3 regions of the Mycolicibacterium gadium genome follow, and region 1 is predicted to be linked to each of the others. Evidence: predicted binding sites of a transcription regulator. Region 1 holds the regulator's gene; each other region holds the start of a gene.
The links. Region 1 encodes LexA, which represses DNA repair genes until DNA is damaged. Its sites were predicted from a motif close to CGAACANNTGTTCG; they were not measured.

Region 1 (7,075 bases):
CGAATGTGGAGGCCGACCCCATAGCGGATCTCATCGTGACGGCACTGCTGTCGAACAAGCCGGTCCCCACCGGGTTGACACCACCGACGGTACTTTCCGACGACGCACTTCAGCGGATCGCCGTGCCGACAACGGTTTTGATAGGGGATCGCGAAGTGATCTACCGCGGCGGTCCGCACGCAGCGATTGCCAGGGCGCAACGGTTGATCCCAGACGTCCGGACGGACCTCATCCCCGGTGCCAACCATATTCTGACTCTCGACTGTCCGAAAGAACTTGCGGCCGAATTGCTCACTGCACTGGCCTGATAAAGCCAAAAGATCCCCGAACCCATGAGGATTCGGGGACCTTTTCGTAAAGCTAGTTCTGCTCGGCTTCCTGGCGCTTCTCGGCGGTCTTGGCTGCGCCGCGCGCAGCCTCGGCTTCGGCTTCCTTCTGGGCGGCATTGCGCTGGGCCTCGGCCTTGTCCTGCTGAGCCTGGCCTTCGCGGTACAGGTCGTCACGTCCGGCGACCGCGCCCGCGACCTCCTTGACCTTGCCCTTCACGCCCTCGACGACGCCTTTGATGGCTTCCTCGGGTCCGCTGTTCTTGTCCGACATTCGTTGTCTCCTTGCTGAGGGGTCAGGTGGTCATCAGATCCCCGATTAGGCGGTTCGCTAAACCCATTCCGCGCCATGGTGGCTGACGTCACATCGCTGTCCGGCGTCGGTTGATAGCGGTATAGCTGCCGCGGCAACAGAACTCGCGAGCCGGGAGTCAAAAGCGATGGCTGCGTATGGTCACCGTAGATGTCGGGCGCACATAAACCCCGATTTCATTCCGATATGAGTTTCTTGTATCCGGTCGCCGGGCAATTCGATTCGGCGCTTCGCTGGGCAAGATCCGAAGATTTTGCACATAGCCGAGGTATTTTCTGTCTCAGAGTTTGCGTGTGTTCTTTGGTTATCAACGTCTTCTGACGGACAGTTGACGGGCGCGATACGTTTCATGGAATTTGCGCCGACTGTGGGAGGGTCAATGAGCGGGCAGCAGAGTCGGCGCCGCATGGTGCGTTATCGGCTCGGAATCAGTTTGCTGACATTGTCGATGGCTGTCTTGTTGGCACCGATCACGGCGGCGCAACCGGATGCCGACGCTAACGCAGCGATAACCGCGGCGTGGGAGGCCAGCGGCGGTGACGGCGGCCCACTGGGACCCAAAAACGGCGGCGTCTACCCGGCCGGCCCCGGTTTCGGCCAAAACTTCGCTGGCGGCAAGATCTTCTTCACGCCTGCGACCGGCGCACACTTCGTACAGGGTGCCATCTTGGAGAAGTACGAGTCGCTCGGTGGCCCAGCCGACAGTGATCTGGGGTTCCCCACCATCGATGAGGGGCCCGGGCGAGCGCCGGACAGTCGAAACGTCACGTTCAGCGCGACGGACAAGCCGGTCATCTTCTTCACACCTGCGACCGGCGCACGTGTGGTCCGTGGGCCGATCAACGCCGCGTGGGACAAGCTCGGTGGTTCGTCGGGCACACTCGGCGTACCAGCGGAGGACGAGGTCTACAAGGGCGACGCCGTCTCGCAGAAGTTCACCGGCGGCGAATTGTCGTATGACATTCGCAAGAAGTCCTTCACCACCGTGCCGCCGGAACTTGCAGCTCAGTTGGGCGACCTGCAGTTTCCCGATGATCCGACCGCGGCGATCAATGCCGCCCGGCGCGCCGCCGGAGGACCGCTGGGGCCGCTGGGCGCCGCCGACGGAGCGCCCTTCCCGGTCGGCAAGGACGGACTGAGGCAGAACTTCGCCGGCGGCGCGATCTTCTACACACCTGCCACCGGTGCGAACGTCGTGACCGGACAGGTGCTGGCCAAGTACGAGAGCGTCGGCGGGCCCGAAGGCGATCTCGGCTTCCCGCTCACCAGCGAGGTCGATGGCGGGCTGTCAACTGCCAGCCGCATGTCCAGCTTCGCGGCCGAGGACAAGCCGGTCATCTTCTGGACGCCGGATCACGGTGCGGTGATCGTGCGGGGTGCCATGGCGGCAGCCTGGGACCGGCTCGGCGGGGCCAAAGGCGAGCTGGGCGCGCCGATGGCCGACCAGACGGAGGCCGGCGACGTCGTCACGCAGCGCTTCACCGGTGGCGTCATTTCGTGGGACCGAACGAAGAACACCTTCAGCACCGAACCGGCCAATCTGGCCGCCGAATTGGCCGGACTCGAGGTGCCGGGTCAGCAGTCGGCGCCCGAGACGCCGGGCAGCCCGCAGGCGTCAGATTCGGACGACACCAACAAGTGGTGGAAACCGAACGTGTGGTGGCTGCTGGCGCTCGTGCCGTTGGTGGCAGTGATCGGAGCCGTCGTGCTCGCGATCGCGCTGCGGCGCCGCAACAAGACCGATCCTTTTGCGCCCGACGAATCTCTTGCGATGCAGGACGTCCGGTTCAGTGGCGACGCCGATGCCGCGTACAGCACCGCGGCCGCTCCGGATCGGGTGACCAGCGACGACGAGTACGCCGCGGCGATGTTCGGCGATCGCTACGCAGGCGAGGAATTGGGCTCACTGCCCCGCCGGGGCGAGGATATGACACCGGAGGCCGTGCCCGAGGAGGAAGACCTTTGGGGTGCGCCGTCGTCGGCATCGAGCGTTCAGGAGACCGCGCAGGATGCCGAGGACGCCAAGGATAACGACGAGCCGCCGGCCCCTGAAGGCGAGTCCGACGATGAAGACGACCCGGACGCGGTCGATACGGCCCCGACTCGTATTCAGACCGGCGAAGCGGTGATCGCGGCCGCGGCGGCGGCCGCCGCGGTCAAGCGCGACCCCCTCATCGATACCGGACGCCATGCCCGGATCGAGGTGGACGACGACCTGCCGTCGCAGCGCGTTGCTTTCATGGTGCCGCTCGACGACCCGAACGAGGCACCAGAGGGCTACCCGGTCAAGGCGAATACCAAGACTGGTGTGTATTGGACACCCAGCAGTCCGTTATATGACGACGCCCGCGCCGAAATCTGGTTCGCCAGTGAGGAACTCGCGCGCGTGAACGGTTTCGTCACCGACGATGAGGCGCGCTAGATCTTACGGATCACCGTCACGACCTTGCCAAGCACGGCGGCGTCGTTACCGGGAATCGGATCGAACGCCGGGTTGTGCGGCATCAGCCATACCTGACCGCGCGTGCGCTTGAACGTCTTCACCGTCGCCTCACCGTCGATCATCGCGGCGACGATGTCGCCGTTGTCGGCAACGTTCTGTTGACGCACGACCACCCAGTCGCCGTCACAGATCGCCGCGTCGACCATGGAGTCGCCGACCACCTTCAGCAGGAACAGCGAGCCCTCGCCGACCAATTCGCGCGGTAGCGGGAAAACATCCTCGACGGCCTCTTCGGCCAGGATCGGGCCGCCGGCGGCGATGCGGCCCAACACCGGGACGAACGTCGGCTCCGGTAACGCATCCGACCCTGCGACGTCGGTGGCGACGACCGGGGGGCCGCTGTCCGCCCCGCGCACGTCCACGGCGCGTGGCCGGTTGGGGTCGCGTCGCAGATAGCCCTTGCGCTCCAGAGTGCGCAACTGGTGGGCCACCGACGACGTCGACGTCAGCCCGACCGCGTCGCCGATCTCTCTGATGCTCGGGGGATAGCCGCGACTGGTCACCGAGGCGCGGATCACATCGAGGATGGTGCGTTGACGCTCGGTGAGCCCGGTGTCGAGCCCACCGCGCCCGCCGGTGCCGGCTGCGCCACCCGGGGTATCGCTGCTGGAGTCCATGGCGCGAATCTAGCCCGCGGCCGCCGATTAATCAAACATGTGTTCGAGGCGTGTCGGATCGCCACGTGCTGGTGAGACCTTGACGACCCGGAGACGACTCGGGCATCAGAACTTGTCGGTGGGTGCCGCTATCGTTTGGCAACAGTTCGATCACATGTTCTATTAATCGAACACCTGAGCGAGTATGTTCGAACACACAAGCGAACGACCTTGGACCGGAAGGCAGGAAGATGACGATTCTCGAGACGCGGGAAATCCAGGCAACACCTGTGGTCAGGCCGGGTGTCCGGCCCGCGGGTGCACGGCGGCGGCCGCCGTCACGGCGGCCCGGCGGCGCTCCGGTGCGGTACCGCAGCTCCGGTGTCCTCGTGTCGCGCGCTCCGCGCCGGCGCCGCCCCATCACCCCGGTCACGACGGTCCTGTTGGCAATGGTCGCCGCAGGCATCACAGTGTGGCTCGGCCTGGTGGCACAGTTCGGCGGTGTCGTCGGCGAATCGGCCCCAGTGCCCGACCGGCTCGCGGTGGTTCAGGTGCAGACGGGCGAAACGCTGCAGCAGGTGGCGGGCCGAGTGGCGCCCGATGCGCCGGTGGGAAGCGTTGTCGACCGGATCCGCGAACTCAACCAACTCGACACGGTGGCGATTCATGCCGGCCAGACACTGATCGCACCGATCAGTTGACGGTGCGCTGTGGGCGGTGAAAACATCAGCCCCGCAAGGGTATTCGGTAACACCACGATGGGATATGTGCCAATCAGCACGAACCTGGGCTCGCGAACTCCCGCGCAGGTACGCTCAGAGGCGTTCGGGTTGGTCGTTTGGTGGTGTGGCGAAGGAGCGGTGATGCACTGTCCGTTCTGTCGTCATCCCGATTCCCGAGTGGTCGACTCCCGGGAAACCGACGAAGGCCAGGCGATTCGCCGCCGCAGATCATGCCCGGAATGCGGTCGTCGCTTCACGACGGTCGAGACGGCGGTGCTCGCCGTCGTCAAACGCAGCGGTGTCACGGAGCCGTTCAGCCGGGAGAAGGTCGTCAAAGGCGTGCGCCGCGCCTGCCAGGGCCGGGCGGTCGACGACGACGCGCTGAATCTGCTTGCTCAGCAGGTCGAGGACGCGGTGCGAGCCACCGGTTCGGCTGAGGTCCCCAGCAATGAGGTGGGCCTGGCCATCCTCGGTCCGCTCCGTGACCTCGACGAAGTCGCCTACCTCCGGTTTGCCTCGGTCTACCGCGGATTCACGTCGGCAGAGGATTTCGAGCGCGAGATCAAGGAGCTGCGTGAGCATCGCGAATCTCCACAGCCGGCCCAGAGCTGACCCGCCCCCTCACTCGATCTGTTTCGTACCGTCGTTGACGACGCGCCCTGCGACCCGCACCCAGCCCTCGGGGCTCCACTCGGTGGATATTCTCGACCCCTTACCCTGCACGATCTCCAGGTCCTGGCTGAGGTAGTCGGTGATGCGGACCGCCGCGGCGCCGGTGGCCTCGTCCTCCGGGACGCCGAGATCGGCGGCGAACATCCTTGAGCGGATCACTCCGGCGGCTTTGTCGAGCCAGGTCCACAGATAGTGCTCGGCCGCATCGGTGTAGTCGGACGGATCCGCCGCCATCAGTTCGTCGACGGACGCGAGGTCATAGATCGCGAAGTCCGGAGCCCATTCCGAACGCGCACTCACGGCCGTCAGATCGCCGTCGTAGGTGACCTGCACGATGCCCGCGGGCACCTGCAAGGTGTTGATGGCGAAACCCTGCTCGCGCAGCCACCACGAGGCACCCACGGTCGGATGGCCCGCAAAGGGCAATTCGACGGCCGGGGTGAAGATCCGCGCGTGCGCCGTGCTGGAGCCGCTTTGCGGCAGATCGATGAAAATGGTTTCGCTGTAACCCAATTGGGTGGCGATCCGTTGACGGTCGGTGGGCTCGACGGTGCTGTTGTCGACAACGCCTAGCGGATTTCCGAAGTTGCCGTCGGGGTCGGTGAATACCCGCAGTACCGTTACGTCGATGGCCATGGACCGATGCTACCGAGGTGCGTCGACGTCTTCAGGTGGCGCTGCGCTCGTCGTGGTCCATCGCGTCGAGTACGGCGACCCGGGTGTCGGCCGAGCCTGAGATCGCACCCTCTTCGATGCCGGTGCGCAGCAATCCGCGCAGATAATCCTGGTCGTAGACCGCGGGTTCGGTGGAAAGAATGAACTGCTCGAGAACCTCGACGAACCGGTCTGGGTCGTCGTGGAACGGGAAGTGCCCGGAACCCTCGAAGATCTCCAGCAGTGAGCCCGGCATCGCCGCATGTGCCAGACGGGCATGACTGACCGGTATCACCGAGTCGGCACTTCCCCAAATCAATTGCACCGGAACGGATTGCGTCAAATAACATCGATCGAGCATTGTGACAACTTGGCCGCGCCAGTCCACTACCGCGCGCAGCGTGCGCGCGAAGGCCGACGAGGCCGTCGGCTCCGGCAGATCCGCGAGGATCCGAAGCACGTCGGGAATGTCACGGCCCAGACCTGTCGATCCGAACATCGCTCCGGCCACACGTCCGACGGCGTGCACCGCCGGCAGCACCAGCGGTAGACGCAGAAACGCCAACGCCTCGCTGCCCATCGGCAGTGAGGCGACCCGCAGCGCGATGTTGACGTCTTTGGTCACGCCGCCGGCTCCCACGAGGATCAGCCGCTCGACGAGCTGGGGGAACTGGTAGGCGAACTGCATCGCCACGCCGCCACCCAGGGAGTGGCCGACGACAGTGACCCGGTCGACGTCGAGCACGCTCAGCAGGTCACGCATCCCGTTGGCGTACGCGGCCACCGAGTAGTCGGCGCGGGGCTTATCGGACTTGCCGTGGCCCAGCAGATCTGGCGCGATGACGGTGAATCGCTGGGCCAATTTCGACTGAACCGTGCTCCAGGTGGTGGAGTTGTCGCCGATGCCGTGAATCAGCAGGATCGCTGGTCCAGAGCCCGCCACTCGATACGCGCGCCGGTACCCGTGGATAGTGCGGAACTCCAACTCGGGTGTGAGTTCCCGAACCGGGCGCAGGTTGGTCGGTCGCGCGGCCATTGCGACAACTTAGCTGCCCTTCCGGACGGGCGCTATTTGGCGTCGCCGTCTTTGCCCCTGTCCTGCTGCCGGAGGAACCGCTCGAACTCCGCACCGAGCTCCTCGCCGCTGGGCAGATCCTCGTCGTGGGCAAGCAGCGAGCGGTTCTCCTGGGCCGCGGCGAAAGCGTCGTACTGACGCTCCAACGCGGTCACCACCTGGGCCACCTCGGTGCTGCCCTCGACCTGCTCGTTGATCTTCTGCAGTATTTCGG
Region 2 (7,075 bases), 110 kb from region 1:
ACGTCGGCGATTCCCGCATTCGTCCACGCCTCGACGATGTGTTGGGGGATGCGTTTGGCGGCCATCATGCCGAAGAGGAAGAAGCGGCGACGCAGCCAGCCGATGCGCAACTGCTGCATCGCCATCTTGACGGTCCCGGTGGTGCGGGTGCCGACCCAGGTGACCTTGCCGGGGAACCCGGGAGGGAAGTTGTCGAAGGCCTCTGACGGGCAGATCACGAGTCGGGCGATGCGTTTGTCGCGACCGACGTCGGTGAGGAACAGCGGACCGCCCCAGTCGGACACCACGAGCGTGACGTCGGTGAGATCCAGTGCGTCGAGGAAATCAGCGACGACGTCGACCATGCCCGGCATCGTCAGGTCGGCATCCTCGCGCATCGGGATGCGGTGCCCGCCGATCGGCAGCACCGGCAGCACGTAGCGGTAGCCGGCCGGCAGGTGCGGTAGGGCGAGGTCCCACTGTGTGTCGTTCATCAGCAGACCGTGCAACAGCACCACCGGCGGGCCGTCCGGGTCGCCTTCCTCGCGGTATTCGATGCTCCCGGCGGAAACGACAAGCTCCATCTTTTTCCCCTGATTAGAACGTTGATTCTAGAACGTATGCTCTAGTGTGTCGGCAGGAGACGTCAATGGCAAGATCCACGCGCGAAGCAATCCTCACCGCCGCCGCAGAGCTGATGCGGCACCGCGGGTACGCGGCGGTGGGCATGAAAGACATCGCCCACGCGTCGGGTGCGCCGATCGGCTCGCTGTACCACCACTTCCGAGGGGGCAAGGTTCAGATCGCGCGTGAAGCTCTGATCAACGCGGGAGCGGCGTACGGGCTACTCATCCCGACGCTCATCGACGAGTACAACGACCTCGGCCAGGCGATCGAGGGCGTCTTTGCACAAGCCGCCGAGGATATGGCCAGCACCGGCTTTGCCAATATGTGCCCGGTCGCGAGCGTGGCGGCCGAGGTCGCCGACACAGTGGCGGAGCTGCGCGAGACCTCGGCGTCCGTGTTCAGCGGCTGGATCGAGGGCGGCGCCGCGTACTTCGCCGCTCGCGGACTCGATGGCGCGAGGGCCCGCGACGTGACGTTGGCGATCATCGGGGCCCTCGAAGGCGCCTTCGTGGTGGCGCGCACGCTGCGCAGTACCGAGCCGTTGCTCGCGGCGGGGCGGACGCTGGCGCCGCACTACCGCGGCGTGACGCTGGCCAGGGCCTCAGCCGCGGCCGTTGGACCGCGCTAGGTCGTCCTCGTACTCGTCGGCGTGATCGTCGAAGGCGCGGGCGCGCGCTTCGGCCTCGGGGCTGCCGGAGAACATGCCCGACGCCACCCGAGGCGTCGTGCCCTCCTCATCGTCGCTGCGCACCCTGGATTCGGCGGGCGCGGCCGGCTCGATGAGCTGGATCGGCCGCACCTGCCTGTGCTGCACCCAATCGACCATGCCCTCGCGCACCGCACATCGCAGGTCGAACAGTGCACCGGCGTTCGGGGCGCTGACCACGATGCGCACGCGGACCATGCCGCCGACGGCATCGGTCACCTGGAGGACACCGCGACGGCCGTCCCACAACTCGCTCTCGGCGAGCAAGCGGTCCAGTTCGGCACGCATGTCGTTGAACGGTACGGAGAAGTCGACGTCGAACTCGACTGTGCCCATGATCTCGGTGTCGCTGCGGGTCCAGTTCTCGAACGGCTCGGTCGTGAAGTAGGTGGACGGCAGCACGAGTCGACGTTCATCCCACAGTCGCACCACGACATAGCTGAGGGTGATCTCCTCGATGCGGCCCCACCATTGGCCGTTCTCGAGCTGGACCACATCGCCGACGCGGATGGCGCCGGAGAACGCGATCTGCATCCCCGCAAAGAGTGCGCCGAGCGAGGTCTGCGCGGCGAGACCCGCGACCACGGACAGCAGGCCGGCCGAGGCGAACACCGTGGCGCCGATGTTGGAGAACGACGGAAAGGTCATCAGGATCGCCGCGCCGCCGAGGATCACGACGACGGCGATGGCGAGTCGACGCAGCACCGTCACCTGGGTGCGGACGCGTCGCCACCGGCGGTCGGCGTCGGAGATCTCCTCGCCGCCGCCGCCGTAACGGGCGATCATGCGCCGTTCTGCGACCCGCACCAGGCCGACGACCAGCCAGGTGAGGCTGACGATCAATAGGATCAGCAGGGTGTGGTCCACCCATCCGCGCCACGAGTCGGCGGGGTCCGATGTGCGTCGCACCGCGATCGCCGCGGCGAGGACCATGAGCGCGGCGCGCGCCGGGAGACGAGTGAGCACCTCGATGTCTCTGAGAAGGGCGCTGCGACGGCTGGCCCGCGTCAGCAGCCAGGTGAGGATCACCCCGACCACGTAGACGGCGGCCACGGCACCTGCCGCCCACGCCAACGTCATGGCGAGATTTGTCGCGGTCTCCAGTTTCTGGTCGTCGGGCATATGTGTGAAATCAGCTCCACGGATTGGGGGACGGTTCTCTCGCGACGCTAGCGACGGTTGCAGGACTAGTCACATCGCCGCGTCGCGACAAACGGCTTCAATCGCGCGGAATGCCCGGTCCGCCACGCAAAATAACTGTTCGTGGCAGTTCTCACAGATCCCAACGGCACCGTCTGGTCGATCAACCGGCGGCTGTGGCCGTTCCCAGGCGACGCGCTTGACCTCTCATTCGGCCTGTTCGAGGTGGTCATCGGCATTGTGTTCGCGCTGCTGTGGCCCTTCTGGCTACTGGCCAAATTCTGCGGTGTGAGGTGGGTGATCACCGTCGAACGCAACGGCCATCAGGTGGGCCGAGAGCTCGTACGCGGATGGAACGGATCCAAGCGCCGCGTCAACGAGATCGCACGCGAGGTCGCTTCCGGCGGACGTTCAGGGCACATGGTGATCTAGCCGTGAGAAACGCGTCGATTCGCCGCCGCACCGGGCGGTCCGCCCGGTGATGGGGCGTGTCGAGCCCCTGAGGTGTCCGCTGCCGGAGTTAAGCTCCTTCGAACAGGTGTTCACAGGCAAGGAGCTGCCACGTGCGGGTGATGGGTGTCGACCCTGGGTTGACGCGGTGCGGGCTGTCCGTCATCGAGGGCGGCACCGGTCGTCGGGTCATCGCGCTGGACGTCGACGTGGTCCGCACTCCGTCCGACGAGCCGCTGCATCGTCGGTTGCTCACCATCAGCGACACCGTCGAGTACTGGATGGACACCCACCGGCCCGACGTCATCGCGATCGAGCGAGTATTCGCCAACCAGAACGCGAACACGGCGATGGGCACGGCGCAGGCCGGCGGTGTCATCGCGCTTGCCGCCGCCAGGCGTGACATCGACGTGCATTTCCACACACCCAGCGAGGTGAAAGCCGCCGTCACCGGAAACGGTCGGGCCGACAAAGCGCAGGTCACCACGATGGTCACCAAAATCCTTGCCCTGCAGGCGAAACCGACGCCCGCCGATGCGGCCGACGCGCTGGCATTGGCGATCTGTCATTGCTGGCGGGCTCCGATGATCGCGCGGATGGCCGCGGCCGAGGCCATGGCGGCCGAGCAGAAACGCAAGTACCAGGCCACGATCAAGGCGAAGGCAAAGGCGGCACGATGATTGCATCCGTTCGCGGGGAGGTCCTCGACATCGCTCTCGACCATGTTGTCATCGAGGCCGCGGGCGTCGGCTACAAAGTGATGGCGACGCCGACCACGCTGGCGACGCTGCACCGCGGCGACGAGGCCCGGCTCATCACCGCGATGATCGTGCGCGAGGATTCGATGACGCTGTACGGCTTTTCGGACGCCGACGCCCGCAACCTGTTTCTGACGCTGCTCGCGGTGTCCGGTATCGGGCCCAGCATCGCGTTGGGCGCGCTGGCGATGTACGACGGGCCCACGCTGCGGCGCGCCATCGCCGACGGCGACATCACGGCGCTCACTCGCATCCCGAAGGTCGGCAAGAAGACCGCTGAGTTGATGGCGCTGAGCCTGCGCGACAAGATGGGCGCCGTCACGCCGTCGGGGGCCGTTGCGATGAACGGCCACACCGTGCGCGGACCTGTCGTGGAAGCGCTTGTCGGCCTTGGCTTTGCGCTCAAGCAGGCCGAGGAGGCCACCGACAAGGTGCTCGCCAATGAACCCGAGGCCACCCAGACGACGGCATTGCGCTCGGCCCTGTCGATGTTGGGTAAGAAATGAATCGGTTCGAGGACGAGGAATCGGACGACCGCGAGGTCACTCCGGCGCTGACAGTCGGCGAGGGGGATATCGACGCCAGCCTTCGGCCGCGTTCGCTCGGGGAGTTCATTGGTCAGCCCCGGGTCCGCGAGCAACTGCAGCTGGTTCTCGAGGGTGCCAAGAACCGCGGTGGCACACCGGATCACATCCTGCTGTCGGGCCCGCCGGGGCTGGGCAAGACTTCGCTGGCGATGATCATCGCCGCCGAGCTCGGCACCTCGCTGCGGGTCACCTCCGGACCGGCGCTGGAACGGGCGGGCGACCTGGCGGCCATGCTGTCGAACCTCGTCGAGCACGACGTGCTGTTCATCGACGAGATCCACCGCATCGCCAGGCCCGCCGAAGAAATGCTGTACCTCGCGATGGAAGACTTCCGCGTCGACGTCGTGGTCGGGAAGGGACCGGGCGCGACGTCCATTCCGCTCGAGGTAGCCCCGTTCACGCTCGTCGGCGCCACCACCCGCTCGGGTGCCCTGACGGGCCCCCTGCGTGACAGGTTCGGCTTCACCGCGCACATGGACTTCTACGAGCCAGCGGAACTCGAGCGGGTGCTGACGCGGTCGGCCGGCATCCTCGGTATCGAGCTGCAGGGCGACGCAGCCACCGAGGTCGCGCGGCGCTCGCGCGGCACACCGCGTATTGCCAACCGATTGTTGCGACGGGTTCGCGACTTCGCCGAGGTCCGGGCCGACGGTGTCATCACCCGTGACATCGCGAAGTCCGCCCTGGCGGTCTACGACGTCGACGAGCTGGGGTTGGACCGCCTCGACCGCGCCGTATTGTCCGCGCTGACACGCAGTTTCGGTGGTGGCCCCGTCGGAGTGTCGACACTGGCGGTCGCGGTGGGGGAGGAGGCCACTACGGTCGAGGAGGTGTGCGAGCCGTTCTTGGTGCGTGCCGGCATGATCGCCCGTACGCCGCGCGGCCGCGTCGCCACCGCTCAGGCCTGGACTCATCTCGGAATGACACCCCCGGCCGGAGCGACCGGTTTCGGGCAGCCGGGCCTGTTCGAATAGGAGACAGTGACATGGGATTCGCGGGACTCTTCTTCGCCGGTCTGGCCGCCTTGTTGCACGTCTACATCTGGGTGATGGAGTCACTGACGTGGACCTCGGCCAGGACCAGGGCCACCTTCGGCACCACCGAGGAGGAGGCGTTGGCCACCAAGGAACTGGCGTTCAACCAGGGTTTCTACAACCTGTTCTTGGCGATCGTCACGCTAGCGGGCATCGTCATCGGCGGACTCGGTCACAACTACGTCGGGCTTGCGCTCATCTTTGCAGGCACCGGTTCCATGCTTGCCGCTGCGCTGGTGCTGCTGGTGTCCTCGCCCGACAAAGCTCGCGCTGCCATCACGCAAGGCATCCTGCCGTTGATCGCGATCGTGCTCTTGAGCATCGGGCTGACGCTTTGAGCCCGCCGTACTACCTACAGCAGACCCAACAGCTGCAGGTCGGTGACGTACTTGACGATGATCTCGGCCGTGACGTGCGGAATGTCCTTGTCCGGGCCGATTTTCGCGTCCTGCACCGCGGCGCGGAATCGGTCGGTCGTCGCGAAGGAACCGAGAAGCGGCTTGGCGGGCTGCGCGTAGCTGTGGAGCAACGGCAACAGCGAAGCCTGACGCCGGCGGTCGGGTAGACCCCGCATGCCCATCTCGAACCGCTGCAGCCATTCTCCGTAGTCCGCGACGCGGTCGATCGGATAGCCGGCATCGACCAGCCAGTCCACGAACTCGTCGAGACCGAGGCCGTCGTCGTGCGGGTTCATCACGTGGAAGGTCTCGAACCCGTAGCTGTGGTGTGCCCCTAGCGTGGAGATCGCATCGGCGATGAAATCGACTGGTAGACCATCGTAGTGGGCTCGCTGGCGATGGCCCGCGGCGTCCAGCTCGTAGAACGAACCCGGTGCGATCCCGGTGGCCACCAGGCTGAGCATCAGCCGGGTGAACATATCGGGCACGTTGAGCTGGCCGGCGTACTTCGGCTCCGCGAGGATCATGTCGCACCGGAACACCTCGACCGGCAGACCGCTCAGATCGTGAGCTTCGCGCAGCAGCACCTCACCCGCCCACTTGCTGTTTCCGTAACCGTTGGCGTAGCTGTCGTTGACCACGCGCGTCGCGCTGATCTGGCGCACGTCGGCGTCCTCGACGAATGCCGACGGCTCGATCTGATCGCCGACACCGACGGTCGACAGGTAGACGAACGGCTTCAACTTCGAGGTCAGCGCCAGCCGGATCAGCTCCGCGGTGCCGACGACGTTGGGACCGAACAACTGGTCGTAGGGCAGGACGTGGTTGACCAGTGCGGCCGGATCCACGATCAGGTCGACGGTGTCGGCCAGCCGCTGCCAGGTCGTTTCGTCGAGCCCTAGACCGGGTTCGCCTTTGTCGCCCGCGAGCACCTCCAAATGCCCTGCAGCCAAACGCCGGTAGTGATCGAGCAGGGCGGGATCGCCGCTGTCGAAGGTTTCGTCCAGGCGCTGCCGCGCCGTGGCGTCGTCCTTGGCGCGCACCAGGCTGATCACCTTGCCGCCGACGAGGCTCATCCGTTCCAGCCAGTCCAGGGCGAGATAGCGGCCGAGGAAACCGGTCGCGCCCGTCAGCAACACGGTGCGCACCTCCTGGCTCGGGTAGGGCAGTGCAGGTGCGTTCGCCAGCGTGTGGGCATCGAGGAACTTGCCCAGCGTCAGATCGCGGGCATGGATCTCCGTGGCTGCGCGACCGTGGACGGACGCGAACGTCGGGCGGGTGCTACCGGAGCGTTCTGTTTCGATGTATTCGGCCAGCGCCCCAAGGTCGTTGGCGGGGCTGACGATCACGCCCACCGGAACCTCGACAAAGAAGATGTCATGTAGCAGGTTCGCAA
Region 3 (7,075 bases), 1.4 Mb from region 1:
GTGCTCGGGATTCTCGCCGCCGGCGCTGCCTACCTTCCGATCGGTGCCGATCAGCCGACCGACCGGACCGCCCGCGTCCTGGAATCGAGCGGTGTGGCGGCGGTGCTGCTCTGTGGTGGTGCCGATATGGTCGAGACCGCGGTGCCGGTGATCAAGGCCTCGACGGCGATGCAAAGTGTCGTCGACGTTGAACCCACCCCGGTCGAACCGCACGACCTGGCCTACGTGTTGTTCACGTCGGGGTCGACCGGTGAGCCCAAGGGTGTCGAGCTGACGCACGACGCGGTGATGAACACCATCGAATTCGTCAATGGCCACTACGAACTCGGTCCGTCCGACCGGAGTCTGGCCCTGGCGTCGCTGGAAGCCGACATGTCGGTGCTGGAAGTCTTCGCGATCCTGCGGGCCGGTGGTGCCGTCGTCGTGGTGGACGAGGCGCACCGCCGGGATCCGGACGTCTGGGCCGGCCTGATCCACAAGCATTCGGTGACGTTCCTGAACTGGATGCCTGGCTGGCTGGACATGCTGCTCACGGTCGGCGGCGATCGGCTGGCGACGCTGCGGGTGGTGCTGCTCGGTGGCGATTGGGTGAGGCCCGAACTCGTTCGGGGACTCCGCAAGTCAGCGCCCGCAGTGCGAGCAGCGGGGCTGGGCGGCGCGACGGAAACCGCGGTGCACGGCACGATCTGCGAGGTCGACGACCCGCCGGCGCACTGGACGTCGATTCCCTACGGCACGCCGTTCCCGAACAACGCGTGCCGGGTGGCGGCCGCCGACGGATCAGACTGCCCCGACTGGGTGCCGGGCGAACTGTGGTTCTCAGGGCGCGGCATCGCCCGCGGGTATCGCGGACGGCCGGACCTGACGGCCGAGAAGTTCGTCGAATACGACGGTCGAACCTGGTACCGGACAGGCGATCTCGTCCGCTACCAGCCCGAGGGAACCTTGGAGTTCGTCGGCCGCATCGATCACCGGATAAAGATCAGCGGTTACCGCATCGAGCTCGGCGAGGTGGAAGCGGCGCTCAAGCGGGTGCCGCATATCGATGCGGCGGTGGCCGCCGCGATCCCGGGCGACCCGGATGTGCTTGCCGCGCTGGTGCGTAGCGACGACCCGAGTGTAGATTCGCCCGCCGTCGCGGTCGGCCTGGCCGAGCTTGTTCCGGCCCACATGATTCCCAAGATCATCGTCGTGAGCGATCGAATCCCGTTCACGGTGAACGGCAAGCTCGACCGCGAGGCCGCCGCCCGGGTGTTGGCGCAAGCCGAGCGGCCGGCCGCCAACGCCTACCGCCCGGCTTCCACGCCGCTGGAGTCCGCGCTCGTCGTGATCGTCGGCGAGGTGCTGGACGTCGCGGGCGACCAGATCGGTGTCGACGACGACTTCTTCTCCCTCGGTGGCGATTCCGTGCTGGCTACCCAGGTGATCGCGCGGGTCCGGGACTGGCTCGATACGCCCACGGTGCTCGTCACGGACATGTTCGCGGCGCGATCGGTGTCGAAGTTGGCAGAACGACTCGTCAGTCGGGAACCGGATGCGGATCGGCTCAACATGGTCGCCGAGGTGTATCTGGAGGTTGCTGCGATGGACAGCGCCGAGGTGCTCTCTGAATTGACGGGCGGCTAGTTCACGGACGGCTCTGAATCCCCTGCGTCACAACAGTTTCAGAAGTCCGCGCTTTGGCGGAGACCCTTAGACTTCTCTTCGGATTGTTTCTAGAGTTTCCTTATGGGTCGAACGTATGTTTGAGTCATGAGTGCGGAGGCGGTGCGGGAAGCGATCGCAGCTGTGCGTGCCGCGCACGATCATGTGGCCGCGCTGCCCATCGACGCGTTGACCAAGTCCGAATTGGTTGATGCTCTTGATGAACTCGAGACGCTGTCGTGTCAGCTGCCGGCTCAGGGCCACCGGATGTTGGCCCGCTTGCAGATCGAGGCGACGGCCAAGGAGATGGGCGCCAAGTCCTGGCGTCAGGTGTTGGCGACGCGATGGCGCATCTCGACGTCGGAGGCGGGGCGTCGCCTCGATGAGGCGGCGCTGTTGGGACCGCGCCGCGCGTTGACCGGACAGCCGCTGGATCCGGCGCTGCCGTGTGTTGCGCTCGCGCAGGCGCGCGGAATGATCAACGGCGAGCATGTCGAGGTGCTGCGGAAGGCGATGGACCGTATTCCGCCCGCGATCGACACGCTGACCCGCGCGCAGATCGAAGTCGATCTGGTCGGCCACGCGGTCGGATTGGGACCCAAGGAACTCAGGGATCAGGCCGAGCGCACCCTGTTCCTGCTGGACCAGGACGGCCCCGAACCCGACGATGCCGAACGCGCACGCCGCCGCGGCGTGTCAAAGGGGCCGCAAGGTTCGGACAAGATGACCCCGTTGAGAGGCAATCTCACCCCGGAGTTGGCGGCCACGCTGGAGGCGATCCACGCGAAGTGGGCCGCGCCTGGAATGTGCAATCCCGATGATGAGAGCCCCTGCATCTCGGGCACTCCGAGCCAAGCCCAGATCGACAACGATCATCGGACGCTTGCACAGCGTCAGCACGACGCGCTGCTGGCGGTCGGGCGCAGCGTGCTGGCCAGCGGGGTGCTGGGACAGCACAACGGGTTGCCGACCTCGATCATCATCCGCACCACCCTGCAGGACTTGGAGAGCCGCGCCGGGGTCGGCGTCAGCGGCGGCGGCACGGTGGTCCCGATCGGCGATGTGATCCGCATGGCCGCGCACGCGAATCAGTTTCTGGCGGTGTTCGACGAGGCGACCGGCTCAGCACTGGATCTGTTTCGGGCGCGCCGGGTGGCTTCCCCGGCGCAGCGGCTGATGCTGATCGCCCGCGATGGGGGTTGCACGAAACCGGGGTGCACCGTCCCGGCGTATGGCAGCCAGGTCCATCACGCGGCCAAGGATTGGGCCGATGACGGGTTGACCAATGTCGATGACCTCGGGTTGGCGTGCGGGCCGGATAACCGGATGGTCGGCCCGGGCGGGTGGGCCACCCAGATGAACGAGGACCACGAGGTGGAATGGCTCCCGCCCGCGCACCTGGACACCGGCCAAGCCCGCGTCAACGACTACCACCGCCCCGAACGGCTGCGCCCACCCAGCGACGAACCATTCAAGGAACCGGCAATACGGGCCGATGACGAACCCTCAGACGATGTCCCACCGTTCGAAAACGCGCGATTCGACGACGAATGGCTCATCGGACCACCCGATTACGAACTGTCCGACGATGAACTTTCAGACGACTACCCGCACGAACCCGGCGGCCCAGAACCCAACGTCGCCTGAAGCGCTGGCGGGCGGCTAGTTCAGCGCGGCGGCCAGTCGGCGCCACTGATCGCGGGGGAATTCCCTGGGATCGGCGGTCAGCACCTGCACGCAGACATGGTCGGCACCCGCAGAGAGGTGCTCGTTCACCCGGCCGAGCACGGTCGCCTCGTCGCCCCACGCGATGATCGCGTCGAACAGCCGATCGCTGACCGACGTCAAGTCCTCCTGGGTGAAGCCGGAGCGCAGCAGATTGTTGGCGTAGTTCGGCAGCGCCAAATACGCACGCAGCCAATCCGTTCCGAGCGTCCGTGCCTCGTCCCTGTCCTCGGTGAGCAATACCGTCTGCTCGGGCAGCAGTAACGGGCCCTCGCCGAGATGCTCACGGGCGTAGCGGGTGTGGTCCGGTGTCACCAGATAGGGATGAGCGCCGCGGGCCCGGGTCGCGGACAGTTCGAGCATCTTCGGACCCAGCGCGGCGAGCACCCGGTTCGCGACGGGGACCGGGTTGTCGGTCGCGTCGATCGCATCCAGGTAGGCCCGCGTCGCGGCGAGCGGCTTCTTGTAGAGACCCGGCTCCTTCGAATCGATGAGCGGAGCGTGGCTCACGCCGATGCCCAGCAGAAAGCGTTCACCATGTTCAGCCGTCAACTCTGCATACCTGGTGGCCACGTCCGCGGGCTCGTGCATCCACAGGTTCAGGATCCCGGTGGCGATCACGACGCTCTTGGTCGTCGCCAGCAGATTGCTCACCGAGTCGAGGACGGGACCACCCACGTCCGGGATCCACAGCGCGGTGAATCCGAGCTCCTCGAGCTCGGCCGCGGCCTCGGCGGCCTCTCCGGTGTCGCCGTAGCGCAACTGAGAACTCCACACTCCGACGCCTGCCAGATCCATCTGTGATCCTTTCCCGGGCAACTAGCCACTTACGCTACCGTCGACGCCCAGCCGACCATCGTCAGGGGCCGCGCACTCGCGCCGACCGCGTCTGCCCAGGTGGCAAGCCATCCCGAACGCGCGTGAACGTGGCCGAGCTCACCCGCTCGCACCCCGGACGTACGAGTCTCCGACAAGCTCAATTAGGGTAACCTCACCAACTTAGGACAGCCTGCACTAATCGCGCTGGGAGGGTTTCGTGGGTTCTCGCTGCGGTGCTGCAGGCCGTCCCGAACGACCTACCGAAAACCATCGCCGAGCCGCCGATGATTGACGAACAGAGCCAACTGACCTTCCAGCCCTGGATCAAGCGGTCCGCGGGCCGAAAGAGCGACGGCGCGACCGTGGTGTTTCCCCACGCAGGCGGCGCCGCCGCGGCCTACCGGGCCTTCGCCGCGGCGTTGGCTGCCGGCGGCGCCGACGTCTACGTCGTGCAGTACCCCCAGCGAGCGGACCGGCTCACTCACCCCGCCCCGGACACCATCGAGGAATTGGCCGCCCAACTCTTTGATGCCGGCGAATGGACGCGACTCGGGCCGCTGAAACTGTTCGGCCACTGCATGGGGGCGGTGATCGCGTTCGAGTTCGCTCGCGTCGCCGAAGCCAAGGGTGCCGACGTGCGCAGCCTCTGGGTGTCGGCGAGCCAGGCGCCCTGCACGATCGCCACCTCACCACGGCTACCCACCGCCGAGGCCGAGGTGATCGCGAACATGGTCGACCTGGGCGGCACCGATGAGCGGCTGCTCGCCGACGAGGACTTCGTCGACCTGCTCGTCCGCGCCGTGCGCGCCGACTACCTGGCGTTCAACCGTTACGCGTGCGGCGACGACGTCCAACTGCGCGCCGACGTCCACACCGTCGGCGGCCGCAACGACCATCGGGTGAGCGAGGACATGCTGCGCCGCTGGGCCACACACGCCGGCGGGGCGTTCACACTGTCGCTTTTCGATGGCGGGCACTTCTACATCAACGACCATCTCGACGCCGTCGCGGAGCTCGTCAATGACGTCTAGTGACGCGGACGCCATCGTCATCGCCGGGATGGCGATCGAGGCGCCCGGCGGCATCGATACCGCGGACGCCTTCTGGTCGTTGCTGTCCGAGCGACGCGAGGCGTTGAGCCCGTTTCCGCGGGACCGCGGCTGGTCGGTGCGCAAGGTCCTCGACGGGTCACACCGCGATGGCTTCAAGCCGATACACGATCTCGGCGGATTCCTAACCGGTGGTGCGACTTTCGACGCCGAATTCTTCGGGATCTCACCACGCGAGGCCGTCGCGATGGACCCGCAGCAACGCGTCGCGTTGCGCGTGGCGTGGCGTGCACTCGAGAACACCGGGATCAACCCCGACGACCTCATCGGTCACGATGTGGGCTGCTACATCGGTGCGTCGACAATGGGTTACGGTCCCGATCTTGCCGAGTTCACCAACCTCACCGGTCATTTGATGGCGGGTACCGCCCTCGGCCCTGTGTCGGGGCGCATCGCCTACACGCTCGGGCTGGCCGGACCCGCAATGACGATCGATACCTCATGCTCTTCGACGCTGACCGCAATCCATCTTGCCGCGCAGGCGATTCGGTCAGGTGATTGCAATATGGCGGTCGCCGGCGGGGTCTGTGTCATGGGGTCACCGGGATTCTTCGTCGAGTTCTCCAAACAGCACGCGCTGTCCGACGACGGTCACTGCCGCCCGTACAGCGCGCAGGCAAGCGGCACCGTGTGGGCCGAAGGCGCGGCGATGTTCGTGCTGCAGCGACGTTCCGCCGCACTGCGCGACGGACACCACGTACTCGCCGAACTTCGAGCGACATGTCTCAACCAGGACGGTCGTTCCGTCGGGTTGACGGCTCCGAGCGGCCCCGCGCAGGTGCGGCTGTTTCAACGTGCGCTGGACCAAGCCGGAATCCGTGCCGAACAGGTCGGCATGGTCGAAGGTCACGGCACCGCAACCCGACTCGGCGACCGCACTGAACTCACCTCGCTGGCCCAGACCTACGGGGCCACCGAACCTGGCCGCGGCGCACTGCTCGGATCGGTGAAGTCGAACATCGGCCACACCCAAGCCGCTGCAGGCGGGCTCGGCCTGGCCAAGGTGCTCATCGCCGCTGCGCGCGAAGCCGTGCCTGCGAGCCTGCATGCTGCCGAGGCCAGTCGCGAAATCGATTGGGAAAGACAAGGTCTGCGGCTGGCCACCGAACTCACACCGTGGCCCGCAACAGATGGCCACCGGCTGGCCGCGGTGACGGCGTTCGGGATGAGCGGCACCAACGCGCACGTCATCGTCTCCGTACCGGAAGCCGCGTGATGCCCACCAACGGATTACCCGACGGCCGCGTTCCGGTTGTCCTCAGTGCTCACGCCGAGGAACTTCTCGCCACCGATGCCGACGCGATCCTTCGGTACCTGCGCCCCGGCACGGACGTGTCGGCCGTCGCGGCCACACTCTTGCGCACGCGCAGGCTGCGGCGGCACCGTGCCGTCGTCCGCGCGGCGAGCATCGCCGAATTGATCGAAGGCCTGCAGGCGCTCAGCGCCGGATACGAACACCCGATGGTGGCGGCATCGTCGGAAACAAGCACCGGTAAAACGGTTTTCGTCTTTCCCGGCCAGGGCAACCAATGGCCGTCGATGGGGGCCGATGCCTACGATCGCTCACCGGTGTACCGCGCCCAGGTGGGTGAATGCGTTGCGGCGTTCGCCGCCGCCGGTCACGTTTCGCCGCTGCCGTACCTCACCGCGCACACCGGTGCCGGCGATTGGTCGCAGGTCGAGATCCAGGGCGCGCAGTTCGTCCACGCCGTGGGTCTGGCTCACATCTGGCGATCCTGCGGGGTGACACCCGACATCACGGTCGGCCACAGCCTGGG

Region 2: the regulator LexA is predicted to act here: its motif matches at 2,984-2,997, upstream of ruvC (crossover junction endodeoxyribonuclease RuvC).
Region 3: the regulator LexA is predicted to act here: its motif matches at 1,735-1,748, upstream of G6N36_RS00710 (HNH endonuclease signature motif containing protein).

Annotation. Positions count from the first base shown of each region.
Region 1 is NZ_AP022608.1:1,504,033-1,511,107, reverse strand. It holds gene G6N36_RS07525 (alpha/beta fold hydrolase) at 1-308, shown strand, start outside; gene mbp1 (microaggregate-binding protein 1) at 361-600, opposite strand; gene G6N36_RS07515 (LGFP repeat-containing protein) at 1,019-3,061, shown strand; gene lexA (transcriptional repressor LexA) at 3,058-3,759, opposite strand; gene G6N36_RS07505 (LysM peptidoglycan-binding domain-containing protein) at 3,990-4,439, shown strand; gene nrdR (transcriptional regulator NrdR) at 4,602-5,072, shown strand; gene G6N36_RS07495 (PhzF family protein) at 5,082-5,768, opposite strand; gene G6N36_RS07490 (alpha/beta fold hydrolase) at 5,800-6,822, opposite strand; gene G6N36_RS07485 (proteasome assembly chaperone family protein) at 6,855-7,075, opposite strand, start outside.
Region 2 is NZ_AP022608.1:1,393,857-1,400,931, reverse strand. It holds gene G6N36_RS06825 (alpha/beta fold hydrolase) at 1-563, opposite strand, end outside; gene G6N36_RS06820 (TetR/AcrR family transcriptional regulator) at 629-1,234, shown strand; gene G6N36_RS06815 (mechanosensitive ion channel family protein) at 1,208-2,434, opposite strand; gene G6N36_RS06810 (hypothetical protein) at 2,576-2,884, shown strand; gene ruvC (crossover junction endodeoxyribonuclease RuvC) at 3,016-3,582, shown strand; gene ruvA (Holliday junction branch migration protein RuvA) at 3,579-4,166, shown strand; gene ruvB (Holliday junction branch migration DNA helicase RuvB) at 4,163-5,221, shown strand; gene G6N36_RS06790 (DUF1304 domain-containing protein) at 5,233-5,619, shown strand; gene car (carboxylic acid reductase) at 5,634-7,075, opposite strand, start outside.
Region 3 is NZ_AP022608.1:149,978-157,052, forward strand. It holds gene G6N36_RS00705 (non-ribosomal peptide synthetase) at 1-1,626, shown strand, start outside; gene G6N36_RS00710 (HNH endonuclease signature motif containing protein) at 1,753-3,291, shown strand; gene G6N36_RS00715 (LLM class F420-dependent oxidoreductase) at 3,307-4,167, opposite strand; gene G6N36_RS00720 (thioesterase II family protein) at 4,473-5,219, shown strand; gene G6N36_RS00725 (beta-ketoacyl [acyl carrier protein] synthase domain-containing protein) at 5,209-6,513, shown strand; gene mbtD (mycobactin polyketide synthase MbtD) at 6,513-7,075, shown strand, end outside.